DNA from 3 places in the Pseudomonas sp. PS02288 genome. Region 2 is predicted to be linked to each of the others. Evidence: riboswitches for the same ligand, from Rfam matches in the RefSeq annotation. Region 2 holds a riboswitch; each other region holds the start of a gene.
The links. A riboswitch is a leader RNA that binds a small molecule or an ion and turns the genes downstream of it on or off. The one in region 2 is predicted to bind cobalamin.
Positions count from the first base shown of each region.

Region 1: it holds a riboswitch for cobalamin, as region 2 does, so the genes downstream of both, QMX85_RS10510 (TonB-dependent receptor) here and cobO (cob(I)yrinic acid a,c-diamide adenosyltransferase) in region 2, are expected to answer to the same signal.
Region 3: it holds a riboswitch for cobalamin, as region 2 does, so the genes downstream of both, btuB (TonB-dependent vitamin B12 receptor) here and cobO (cob(I)yrinic acid a,c-diamide adenosyltransferase) in region 2, are expected to answer to the same signal.

Region 1 covers NZ_JASCPA010000021.1:8,011-11,922, forward strand. The annotation lists gene QMX85_RS10510 (TonB-dependent receptor) at 1-1,407, opposite strand, end outside; cobalamin riboswitch at 1,506-1,728, opposite strand; gene QMX85_RS10515 (hypothetical protein) at 1,878-2,888, opposite strand; gene QMX85_RS10520 (type IV pilin protein) at 3,274-3,732, shown strand; gene QMX85_RS10525 (prepilin-type N-terminal cleavage/methylation domain-containing protein) at 3,729-3,912, shown strand, end outside.
Region 2 covers NZ_JASCPA010000071.1:7,416-11,327, reverse strand. The annotation lists gene QMX85_RS20950 (iron ABC transporter permease) at 1-152, opposite strand, end outside; gene QMX85_RS20945 (ABC transporter substrate-binding protein) at 149-1,012, opposite strand; gene cobO (cob(I)yrinic acid a,c-diamide adenosyltransferase) at 1,054-1,659, opposite strand; cobalamin riboswitch at 1,829-2,044, opposite strand; cobalamin riboswitch at 2,117-2,348, shown strand; gene QMX85_RS20935 (CbtB domain-containing protein) at 2,482-2,667, shown strand; gene QMX85_RS20930 (CbtA family protein) at 2,679-3,374, shown strand; gene QMX85_RS20925 (hypothetical protein) at 3,473-3,772, opposite strand.
Region 3 covers NZ_JASCPA010000012.1:82,999-86,910, reverse strand. The annotation lists gene btuB (TonB-dependent vitamin B12 receptor) at 1-1,477, opposite strand, end outside; cobalamin riboswitch at 1,552-1,783, opposite strand; gene QMX85_RS07655 (metallophosphoesterase) at 1,947-2,777, shown strand; gene QMX85_RS07650 (C40 family peptidase) at 2,804-3,331, opposite strand; gene QMX85_RS07645 (C40 family peptidase) at 3,409-3,912, opposite strand, start outside.

The DNA.
Region 1 (3,912 bases), on a different contig from region 2:
CTTGTCTATGTTCATCGGCGGATACCCCACGATCGCATCATCGATGGTGGTGCGGTATAGCGACAATTCAAGGCGCGTGGCTTTGGCCAGCTGGCTGCGCCACTGCAGCTCGAAGCTACGTGCCTTTTCAGGATCAAGATCAAGGTTGCCCCCGCCAAAGGGGTCGTACAGATCGTTGAAGGTCGGCGCGCGGAATGCTTCGCTATAAGACGCGATCAGGTCGTTGTCGGGATTTAAATGATAAGTGAATGCGCCGTTCCAACTGGTATGGCTGCCATAGGCCTGATTATCGTCGTAGCGTGCACCCAGTTCGGTAGAGAAGCTGCCGGTCTCGATGCGATGCAGAACAAAGAAGCCGTGGTTCCAACGCGAATCCTTGATAAAAGCGTTGTCGCTGTTTAGCCGGTCCTCATACCAATCGGCTCCCAGCTGGAGTCGCTGGGCGTCGGTGAGTTCGAACTGGTTCACCCAGGATGCCTGGTCGCGATAGGTGTTGTAGACCGAGTTTCCATAGGACGCATGAGAGGTCTGCCTGTCTTCGGCGTGCCCTAGTTCAACACGACCACTCCATTGATCGTTCATTTCTGCTTCGAGAAATGCGCTACCGCTGGAAAGCTCAAAATCGGTATCCGCCGGGGTGGTCGGGTAATCGGAGTTGTCGTATTCACTCTGGCCACTCTGGCGCAGCAGGCTGATACCTCCGTTCAACGTATCGCTGAAACGATGTGACAGGCTCAGGCTGAATGCCCTGTTGCGGTAGGCACTGTCATCGCTTCCGGGAAGGTCGGTTCGCTGAGTGCCCACGGTCTCGCCAAGGGATGCACTGAGGTCGAAGCGGGTTTCCTCATCTCCGCCCGCGATGCCCAGGCTGCGCTCGAAGGTGCCATGGCTGCCAATCCCGAAGTGAAGGCGTGGGGTCAGTCCAGCATCTCCTCGACGGGTAAATATCTGCACCACGCCCCCAATCGCGTCTGCGCCGTACAGTGCGGAGCGGCCCCCTCGCACCACCTCCACACGTTCGATCTGGTTGAGATTCAGGTTCTCCAATGCACTGGTGCCACTGGAGGCGCTGGAGATGCGTACGCCGTCCACTAGGACCAAGGTCTGAGCGCTGCTCGTGCCCCGCATAAACAGCCCGGACAGGCTGCCCGGCCCACCATTGCGCGCGATACTCACACCCGGAGCATGACGCAGCAGGTCCAGTACGTCGCTTGCCTGCAGCCGCTCGATGTCGGCGCGGGTGAACACGGTGCTGGCGGCGGAGCTCTGGCTGCGCGCCTCGACGCTGCGATTGGCGGTGACCAGCAGTTCGTCGAGTTTCAGCGCGTCGTCCTGCGACGGGGTTTCGGCCAGGGCCGGCAGGGTCGGCAGCAGGGCCAGGGTCAAGGCGAGGCGGGAAAGCGTCATGGGAAATCCTCAAGGTCGGCGAGACGTTCGAGGAGGGCAGGCAGACGCGGGCCGTTTCGTGCGCGGGCCGACGCCTGATGGTGTCGCCCTCCGCAACACCAGTGGCATTCCGCCGTGGCCGGTCTCCGGGCTCTCGACGCGGCTCGCGCTCGCCTTCCCATGCATGCGCACAGTGGCCGTTGAGCGGAGTGCGATCCGGGCGGATCGCGGTCGATTACCGTTGCGGGGGCAGCGCCGGGTTTGCCCAGTAAGACTGGGGCGCACCGGCTTCCCGATTAACGCCGGCCCTGTGGCCCGCGTACCTCGGCGGAAATGAAAACGTCGCGCACCTTAGTCGGCGCCCTCGAGGAAAACAAGGACGCTGCGTCGGCCCGGAGGCGGGATGTGGTCGCGCGGGTAGCCTACGGAGCGGCTTCGGCCGGCTTCTTCGTCACCACCTACAGGAACTGCGGGCCCTAGAGCGGCGCCTGTCAGACCCAGTCCTGGGCCTTCATCTCGCTCTTCAGGTAGGCGTAATAGACCGGCGCGGCGACCAGTCCGGCGATGCCGAAGGCGGCCTCGAACACCAGCATCGCCAGGAGCAGCTCCCAGGCCTTGGCGTTGATCTGCCCGCCGACGATCCGCGCATTGAGGAAGTACTCGACCTTGTGGATCAGGATCAGGTACGCCAGCGCGCCCACGGCGACCCAGAGCGACAGCGAGAAACCGACGATGAAGATCGCGGTGTTGGAGATCAGGTTGCCGATCACCGGCAGCAGCCCGACGACGAAGGTCAGCACGATCAGCGTCTTGGTCAGCGGCAGGTGAATGCCGAACAGCGGCAGCACACCCATCAGGAAGACCCCGGTGAACGCCGTGTTGAGCAGGGAAATCTTGAACTGGGCGAAGACGATGTTGCGGAACGCCGCGGTGAACCGCGTCACCCGCACCAGCAGCTCGCCTGCCAGCGGCTTGAGCGTCTGCGGATCGGGCAGGCGCTGCAGCGCGACCACGGCGCCGAGGATCATGCCGATCAGCACGGTGACGAACAGATGCGCCGCGCCCTTGCCGAGCAGTTGCAGCTCGCCGACGTGACGGCGCAGCCAGTCGTGCAGGGTCAGGCGGACGTCGTCGACGTTGGCCGGCAGGTAGGCCACCAGCCCCTCGGGCACCTGCTCGCGCACGCGGTCGACCACGCCCATCAGCTTGCCGAGCATCTGTCCCGGATTGTTCAGTTCCAGCAGGGCGAAGGAGAACGCGCTGGCGAACGCCAGCGTCAGCACCCCGACGACCATGACGCCGAGCAGCCCGACCGTCAGCAGACGCCCGAGATGACCAGCGAACAGGCGTTGCAACAGCGGCGCCAGGCTGTTCACCAGTTCGAATACCAGCAGCCCGGCGAGCAGGCTCGGCAACAGTTTGAGCGGCAGGACGAGAATCAGGGCGATGCCCAGAATCAGCAGACTGGCGTAGCAGAAGGTGCGGCGGGAGGAATTGCTCATGAAGTCCTGATCGGATGACGGCCTGACAGCGACCGACAATCTGCCAGCAGTCCCCGCACATTGCCAGCCGCATGAAATGACAAAATTTGACCTGGGCCGGCAGCGGCAGGAAAAGACGCCGGGGAAACTCCCAAGACGCTGGCCCCGTGCCTTCATGCTAGACGCCATACTGCCGAAAAAGCCCGCTTCAGGGCCGTTCCTGCCGCTTCGTTGAAGCCGCCGTCCGCCGTTGAAAAAAATCTAATTCAGCAAAAATAACGGCTTACTTCTCAAAGACGAATTCCCAGGCAACCTTTTGCCGGGAAGGGGGGTCGATTGGCTTATGAATAACCACCTGCTAACCAACCCTGCACGGATTGTCGGTGCCGCTCGCTGCCCCCGGGCAATCCTCTCCTTCGCGAAAACCGGTGCGCGGCACGCGGCTGTCCGCCGTGGCGCGCACTCGGGCTTTACCCTGATCGAGGTGATGATCACCCTGGTCATCGTGGCGATCCTCGCCGGCATCGCCCTGCCCAGCTACACCAGCTATATCACCAAGAGCAAGATCAGGACCGCGCAGGCCGACCTGGTGGCGCTCAGCCTGAACCTGGAAAACCACTTTCAGCGCCAGCTGACCTATCCCACCAGCACGACCTCGAACACCGCCGAGACCAAGGCGCTGTTCACCGGCTGGACCCCGGCGCAGGCCAGCGACTTCAGCTATACCCTGAGTACCGCCACGTCCACCACCTATACCGTGACGGCCACCGGCACCAGCAGCAACCTGAGCGGCTGCACCATCAGCCTGACCAATCTCAACGAGCGCAGCGTATCCAACTGCGGGAGCTTCACGGGATGGCAATGAGGCAGGACGCCGGGGGTTTCACGCTAGTGGAAGTGATGATCAGCCTCGCCGTCATGCTGATCCTGCTGATGGCGGCGATCCCGATGACGATTTCCTGGAGCAACAGCGCCAAGCAGCGCGACGCCGCCGGCTTGCTGCAGCAAGGACTGTCGCGGGCCAAGGCGCTGGCGTTGCGCAATC
Region 2 (3,912 bases):
GCGAGGTTCGCCGTCTCCGCGCTTGAACGGAACAGCGCGTGGCCGACCTCGCCCAGCGTCAGCGGCACCGGCCCGATGCCCAGGGAAAGCAGGAACAGCAGCGCCAGCGCCGCCAGCAACAACAGGTTGAGGCCCGGAGCGAGGCGCATCATCGCGGCGCTCCGAGGCGGTCGAGCTGGGCGGCGAGGTCTTCCGCGGCGATCACCAGTTGCCAGTCGCTGCAGCCCCAGCGGTTGCCGCCGATGCTGACCACCGGTCTGGCGGCCATCAGTTGCTGCAGGCGCGGGTGCCGCGAATAGGCGGACTTGGCGTAACCGTCGTCGACCAGCAGGTCGGCGGTGACGAACACGTCTGGCGGCCGGGCGATGAGCTCCTCGAGGGCATAGCGGCCCCAGCCGGAGCGGCCGAGGTCGGCCATGTGGTTGCGCACGCCGACCGCCTGGAAGACGTTGTCGACGTAGGTGTTGGCGCCGGCGCTGCCGCCGTTGGCGCGCAGGTAGAGCGCGCTGAACGGGCGCGGATGTTGGCGCAGCCGCGCCAGGCGGGCCTGCACGTCGGCCACCAGCGCGGCGCCGGCCTCCTCGCGACCGATCTGCGCGGCGACGAAGCGGGTGCTGTCGAAAATCTGCTGCCAGGTGGTCGGGTACGGCAGCACCACGGTGCGGATGCCGTGGCGGGCCAGCAGCTCGGCGCGGTTGTGCGTCTGCCAGCGTCGCGAGGCGAGCACGATGTCCGGGTGCAGGGCGATGATTTCCTCGGCGCCGGCATCGTTGGCCGGAAAGCGCCGCGCCCGCTCGGGCATCGACGACACCCGCGCGTCCTGGCTCTTGCGCGACACCGAGAGCAGTTGCTCCGGGGCCGCCAGGCTCAGTGCCAACATGTCCGCGCAGAGGTTGGTCGAGACCACCGTCGGCAACGGGGCCGCGCCGGCCAGCGGCGCGAGCCCGAGCAGCAGCCAGGCCAGCAGGCGCGCCGCCGCATGGGCGCCGCCCGCAGGATGGATACGCGCCATCGCCGCAGACCGACGCACTCGCCGAACCGCCCAGTTGCGCATCAGAAATCGATACCCGCCTGGCCTTTCACGCCGGCGTTGTAGGCGTGTTTGACGTCGCGGATCTCGCTCACCGTGTCGGCCAGCTCGATCAGCTCGGGCTTGGCCGCGCGGCCGGTGATGATCACGCTCTGGCTGGCCGGGCGCGCACGGATGGCGTCGAGCACCATCTCCAGGTCGAGGTAGTTGTACTTGAGCATGTAGGTCAGCTCGTCGAGCAGCACCAGGTTCAGCCGCGGGTCGGCGAGCATGCGCGAGGCGTGGGTCCAGGCCTCGTCGGCGGCGAGCTTGTCGGCGTCCCAGTTCTGCGTGTTCCAGGTGAAGCCGGTGGCCATCGCGTGATACTCCACCAGCGGCGCGTTCTGCCGCAGGTAGGTGACTTCGCCCGAAGCCTGGGTGCCCTTGATGAACTGCACCACGCCGGCCCGATGGCCGTAGCCGAGCGCGCGGTACAGGGTGCCGAAGCCGGAGGTGCTCTTGCCCTTGCCGTTGCCGGTGATCAGCACGACGATGCCGCGCTCCACCTGGGCGCGCTCGATGCCGGCGTCGACCACCTCCTTCTTGCGCTTCATCCGCTCGGCGTGGTTCTGCTTCTTCTGTTCGTCGATCATCGCTGCACACTCCAGGCCCATGCGCCGCCGCGCGGGCGGGCAGGATTCGATGGCACGAACCACGGGCAGGGACGCGATGCGCAGGCATCGCGCGCAGGTGACGAGACTGAGGAAGGCTGCGCGAGGCAGACGACAGCACCGGCAACCACCCACACCCCGGGGTACGTACCTTGTTCTCGAATCAGGCCGGTCTTCTGGCTCGCCTTCATCCGATCACCGCGCCTTCCCGACCGGAGTCAGTGGCATCGTGCGGTTTCGTCAGGCTCTACAGCAGCGGGGGCTGCGCCGGAATGCTCGAAGGGTTTACCCCCGAGGTCACCGGACTTCCCGTTTCAGCCCCTCGCGCGGTCGCGCTCGGGGCACCTGTTCGTTGGCCGGCAGGGTAGCCTTTCGCCGGGGCCGGGGCAATCGCACGAACGCCGGCCCGGTTGACGAGGCACCACCTTCGTGATGAGGTGGCGCGTGTTTTTCAGGTGTCTCGTGTCAACGCCACGAGGTTAAACGGGAAGCCGGTGGGTCCGATCCAGGCGATCGAGCGAGTCCGGCGCTGCCCCCGCAACGGTAAGCGAGCGAAGCCTTCGGCATACCACTGGACCGCGATCCGGGAAGGTGAAGACTTCAGGCCTGTACGCCACGTACAGGCCGCCTCGCCAGCCCGGAGACCGGCCTGGAATCCCTTTGGCAACCCGCGGTGGGCGGGACGCGCCGGAAACAGGCCCGCTTCACCGCGTGTGCGATTGCCGCATTCACGCGCCCCGCCTGCCCGTCTTGCGTCCTTCCACGCGTGCCGATCACTCGACTCATTGGAAGGTCTTCATCATGACAAGCCGCACGCTGCCCTCCAGCACCGCCGTTACGCTCCCCCTCTCGCAACGCCTGACGCTGGCCGTCGGCAGCATCCTGATCGGCGCCGCGCTGATCTACTTCGCCGGGTTCTCGCACATGGAGCTGGTGCACAACGCCGCCCACGACACCCGCCACAGTGCCGCCTTCCCCTGCCACTGAGGAGCGAACCGATGATCAAGCGCATCGCACAGACGGCGGGCTTCTCCGGGCTGCTGGCGGCCATTTTCCTGACCCTGCTGCAGAGCTTTTGGGTCAGCCCGCTGATCCTGAAGGCGGAAACCTACGAAAACGCCGGCGCCAGCGCGCAGGCCGAGCACAGCCACGAAGCCGGCGCAGCGGCCCATGAGCACGGCGGCGAAGCCTGGAGCCCGGAAGACGGCCTGCAGCGCACCCTGTTCACCGGCCTCGGCAACCTGGTCGTGGCGGTCGGTTTTGCCCTGATGCTCGCCGGCCTCTACACCCTGCGCGCACCCGGCAGGACCTGGCAGGGCCTGCTCTGGGGCCTGGGCGGTTTCGCCGTGTTCAACCTGGCGCCGTCCCTCGGCCTGCCGCCGGAAGTGCCGGGCACCGCGGCCGCCGACCTGCTGCTGCGCCAGTACTGGTGGATCGGCACGGCGCTGGCCACCGCGGCCGGTCTGGGGCTGATAGCCTTCGGCCGCAACTGGGCGCTGCGCATCCTTGGTCTGGCGTTACTGCTGGTGCCGCACCTGATCGGCGCGCCGCAGCCGGACGTCCACCAAAGCCTGGCGCCCGAAGCCCTGGCACAGGAGTTCATCTACGCCTCCCTGCTGACCAACGCCCTGTTCTGGGCCGCCCTCGGCCTCGCCAGCGCCTGGTTCTTCAGCCGCGCCAGGCGCAGCGTCTGATACAGCCGGCAGATTGCTCCAAGGCGCACCCCGAGTTTCACTTGCCTCGTAGGGTGCGCATGCGCACCACAATCGCCGCCAAGGTACGCGCGGTGCCCCTACAGCAGTCGACGCAGGCAATAGAGGCTCTCGTCGACCTTGCCGCGGTTTTCGGCGATGACGATCTCACCACCCAGCGCCCGCAACCGCGCATTGAAATCGCTGGCATAGAGCCGCTTCAGCCAGCCCTGGCAGTCCATCCCCGTCCCCTCCAGCCACGCCTGCAGCGCCGGCAGCGAGAACGCCCAGTAGCCCGCCTCGCAGGCAAAACCTCGCGCCTGCAACTGCGCGATCAGCACGGCATCGCCTTGCAGCACCCGCACGCAACCCGCGTAGAAAGTCTCCACTGCCTTGCTCATCAAGACTCCGCGCTCATGAAATTCGGGTGAACTTTCGATGAAAGTGACGGGCAATGCCAGGCATGTCACACGACGGCAACTTGGCGCTGTTTGACTGGCGTTCACTTTCATAAGAGACATGATCGCCATGGCCGAAGAAA
Region 3 (3,912 bases), on a different contig from region 2:
TGAGTTCCACGCCGCGGATCACCGCTTCGTCGATGTTGTAGGCGCGCAGCCCGTTGCCGGCGTTGAAGTAGGCGATGAGGTTGTCGATCTCGTCGTAGAAGGCGTTCACCGACCAGGTGCCCCAGGCGTGCTGCCCTTCCAGGCCGAATTCGAGGTTGCGCGATTTCTCCGCATCGAGGTCCGGGTTGCCGTTCACCGGGTGATAGAACTGGTTGAAGGTCGGCGCCTTGAACGCGGTGCCGTAGCTGCTGGTGAAGCGCAGCGCATCGCTCAGCGCGAACGCCCAGCCGAGGTTGCCGGTGGTGTGGTTGCCGAACTGCTCGTTGCGGTCGCGGCGCAGGCTGAGCTGCCACTCGTTGCGCCCGAAGCTGGCCAGGTACTGGCCGAACAGCCCGTCGTTGTCGCGCGAATCCTCGCGGAAGGCGGTGGTGCCGTTCACCTCGTCGTGCAGGTGGTCGTAGCCGAGCGTAAGCAACTGGCCGGCGGCGACGCTGAAGTCGTTCTGCCAGCTGAAGCTGTCGCGACGGGTGTCGATGCGCGTGTTGAAGGTGGAGCCGGAGTAGGTGTCGTTCTTGTCCTCGCTGCGGCCGGCCTGCAGGGTCATCAGCCACGGCTCCAGGGGACGATAGCGGGCGCGGACGCCGGCGACCTTCTGCACGCCGTCGGCGTTGGCGCGGGTGCCGGAATCGTAGTCGTTGTGCGAGTTCGACTGCAGCAGGTTGCCGTCCAGCTCCAGGCCGCTGGCGAAGCGATAGCCACCGCTGAAGGTGCCGGCCAGTTCGCGGTAACCGTCCGCGTCGGGCTCGTAGCCGGCCGTGGCGGAGCGCGCGCTGATGCCGTCGGTGGCATTGCTGCTGACGCCCAGGTTGTACCAGCCGTCGCGATCGCCACCGGAAACGCCGGCGCTGCCGCTGTAGCTGTCGTGGGTCCCGTAGCCGGCGGAAAGGAATGGCTTGGCGCCGCCGTTCGCATTGCCCTTGCGGGTGAAAATCTGGATCACCCCGCCGATGGCGTCCGAGCCATACATCCCCGAACGCGGGCCGCGAACCACCTCGATGCGCTCGATCAGCTCGACCGGCAGGTTCTGGAAGGCGGCATCACCGGTGGTCGCCGAGCCGACGCGAATGCCGTCGATCAGCACCAGCACATGGTTGGAGTTGCTGCCGCGCAGGCTGACCGAGGTGCTCTTGCCGGGGCCGCCGTTGTTCACCAAGCTGACGCCGGGCACGCGGCGCAGCAGTTCGGGCACCGAGGTAGCCTGGCTGCGCTCGATCTGCTCGCGGTCGATCACCGTGGTCGCCGCGATGCCCTCCTGCGAGGTGCGCGTGGCGGTGCTGACCTGTTCGTCGAGCAACAGGGGTTGTTCGGCCGCTACGGCCAGGGAAAGCGAGGAAAAGCCCAGCAGCGAAAATGCCGCCGGCCTGAGAAAAGGCGTGCGCTTCAAGGAATGGTCTCCGCCGTGCCACCCGCACGACATAAGCAGGGAAAGGCGGCGGAGAGCTGCGACGCAGCGGCCAGGAAAGGCAGATACGCCCAGCAACGCCCTCCGCGATGCCGTGAACTGCGACAGGCCGGTCTCCGGGCTTGCGAGAGGAACCTTCGGGTTCCGGCGAACGCACCTTCCCATGCAGAGCACAGTGGTTAACGCGGTCGCACGACTCGCCTACCGTTGCGGGGGCAGCGCCGGAATGGTCCTTCTCGGGGTTCGAGGCAGGACGCACCGGCTTCCCTGTTTCACCCCGCCGACGTCGATCGGAGGGGCACCTGAAGCAAGCCGCGAAGGGTAGAGGCTGGGCCGGAACGCGTCAATCGCCGGCATCCGGGAGAACCTGACCGGCATGTTCGGTGACCGGGATTTCGCTTCGGGAGGGACTTTTTCCGCAGCGAACCTATCGAAACCTCTGTTACGTCCCCCGAACGAGGCCAAGGCAGGTACTGTTTCGCCCATGACGACGATCCTACAAATCTCCGACACCCACTTCGGCACCGAGCGGCCTGAGGTGGTGGCCGCACTCGAAGACCACGTGCGCGAACACGGCGCCGACCTGCTGATTCTTTCCGGCGACATCACCCAGCGGGCCCGCCCGGAACAGTTCGCCGCCGCGCAGGCGTTCGTGCAGCGCCTGGAACGCCACGGCATCCCCGACACGCTGGTGATTCCCGGCAACCACGACATCCCGCTGTACAACGTCGTCGAACGTTTCTTAAGGCCGTACGCCAATTACCGGCGACATTTCGGCAGGGAGCTGGAACCGGTGTTCGAGAACGACGAACTGCTGGTGATCGGGCTCAACACCACCGCGCCGCGTCGCCACAAGGATGGCCTGGTGACCGCGGAGCAGGTGCGCCGCGTCTGCCAGCACCTGCGCACCTCGGCGCCCGGCAAGCTGCGCATGGTGGTGGCACACCAGCCGTTCGGCGCGATGGTCAGCAGCGACCTGAGCAACCTGCAGCACGGCGCCTCCCACGCGCTCAGCCGCTGGGCCGAGGCCGGGCTCGACCTGGTGCTGGGCGGGCACATTCACCTGCCCTACGTGCTGCCCCTGAGCAAGCAGTACCCGCAGCTGTCGCGGGAGATCTGGATGGTGCAGGCCGGGACCACGCTCTCGTCGCGGGTGCGCGGGACTTCGCCGAACTCCTTCAACAAGCTGCGCGTCGGCAAGGCCGGTAGCAAACAGGCGTGCGTGGAGCGCTGGGACTGGCTAGATGGCCGCTTTGTCCTCGGCTCGCACTTCGATCTGGAATGGCCGGTGCCCGGCGCCGCACGGCAGGCGTGAGCACGGGCACGGCGTGGAGGGTTGGTTCAGGGGTTGCGTGCGAGGTGATCGCCGTCGAGCACACGCTTGGCGCTCAGGTAGCTGCGCTGCCAGTAGGCATCGGCCAGCCTGTCCAGGCGAACCGTGCCGCCGCTGGACGGCGCATGCACGAAGCGCCCCTCGCCCACGTAGATGCCGGCATGGCTGACGGTGCGTCCGCCACTGGTGGCGAAGAACAGCAGGTCGCCCGGCTGCAACGCCGCGCGTGACACGCTGGGCGCGCGCAGGTTGACCAGTTCTCCGGTGGAGCGCGGCAGCTTGATGCCGGCGGCGTCGCGATAGACGAAGCCGATCAGTCCGCTGCAGTCGAAACCGCTGTCCGGCGTATTGCCACCGTAGCGATAAGGCGTGCCGACGAGGCCGAGCGCGCGGAACAGCACGTCATCCGACGAGGGCGAGAACTGTGCGGAGGGATCGACGAATACCGGCTGGGGAGCCGAGGGCGGCGGGCTGCTGGCGCAGGCACCCAGTAGAGCAGCGACGAATATGAGCGAGAGACGAGCCGGACAGGCCATGACGGGCGATCCTTATCCTGAGTGCGGCTACTCTGCCGACAGCCCGGCCCAGACGCAAGCCCGGGCCACGCAAGGGATCAGGGGCGGTAGCCGCTCTTCGCCAGGGAAGTCTGGGCGACCAGGACGCGCTTGCCTTCCATGAAGCTGGAACGCCAGTAGCGATCGTCGAGGCTGTCGACCCGAACCCCACCGCTGCGGCGGCTGGAGGAATGGATGAACTGGTCGTCGCCGATGTAGATGCCGGCGTGGGACACGCGGCCACGGCCACGGTTGTTGAAGAGGATGATGTCGCCCGGCTTGAGGTCGTTGCGCGCCACCAGCGGCGCGTCCAGATTGATCAGCTCGCGGGTCGAGCGCGGCAGTTGAATGCCCGCCTCTTCGCGGAACAGGAAGCCAACGAAGCCGCTGCAATCGAAGCCGGTTTTTTCGCTCAGGCCACCGAAGCGGTAAGGCGTGCCGACCAGTTGGAAGCCGCGTTCGAGGATGCTGTCGGCAAGGTCGGGCAGCTTGTAGGACTTGTCCGAGCTGAAGTGCGCGGGCTGCTCGGCAACCTCGTCGCGGGCTTCGTCGTCAGCGTCGAC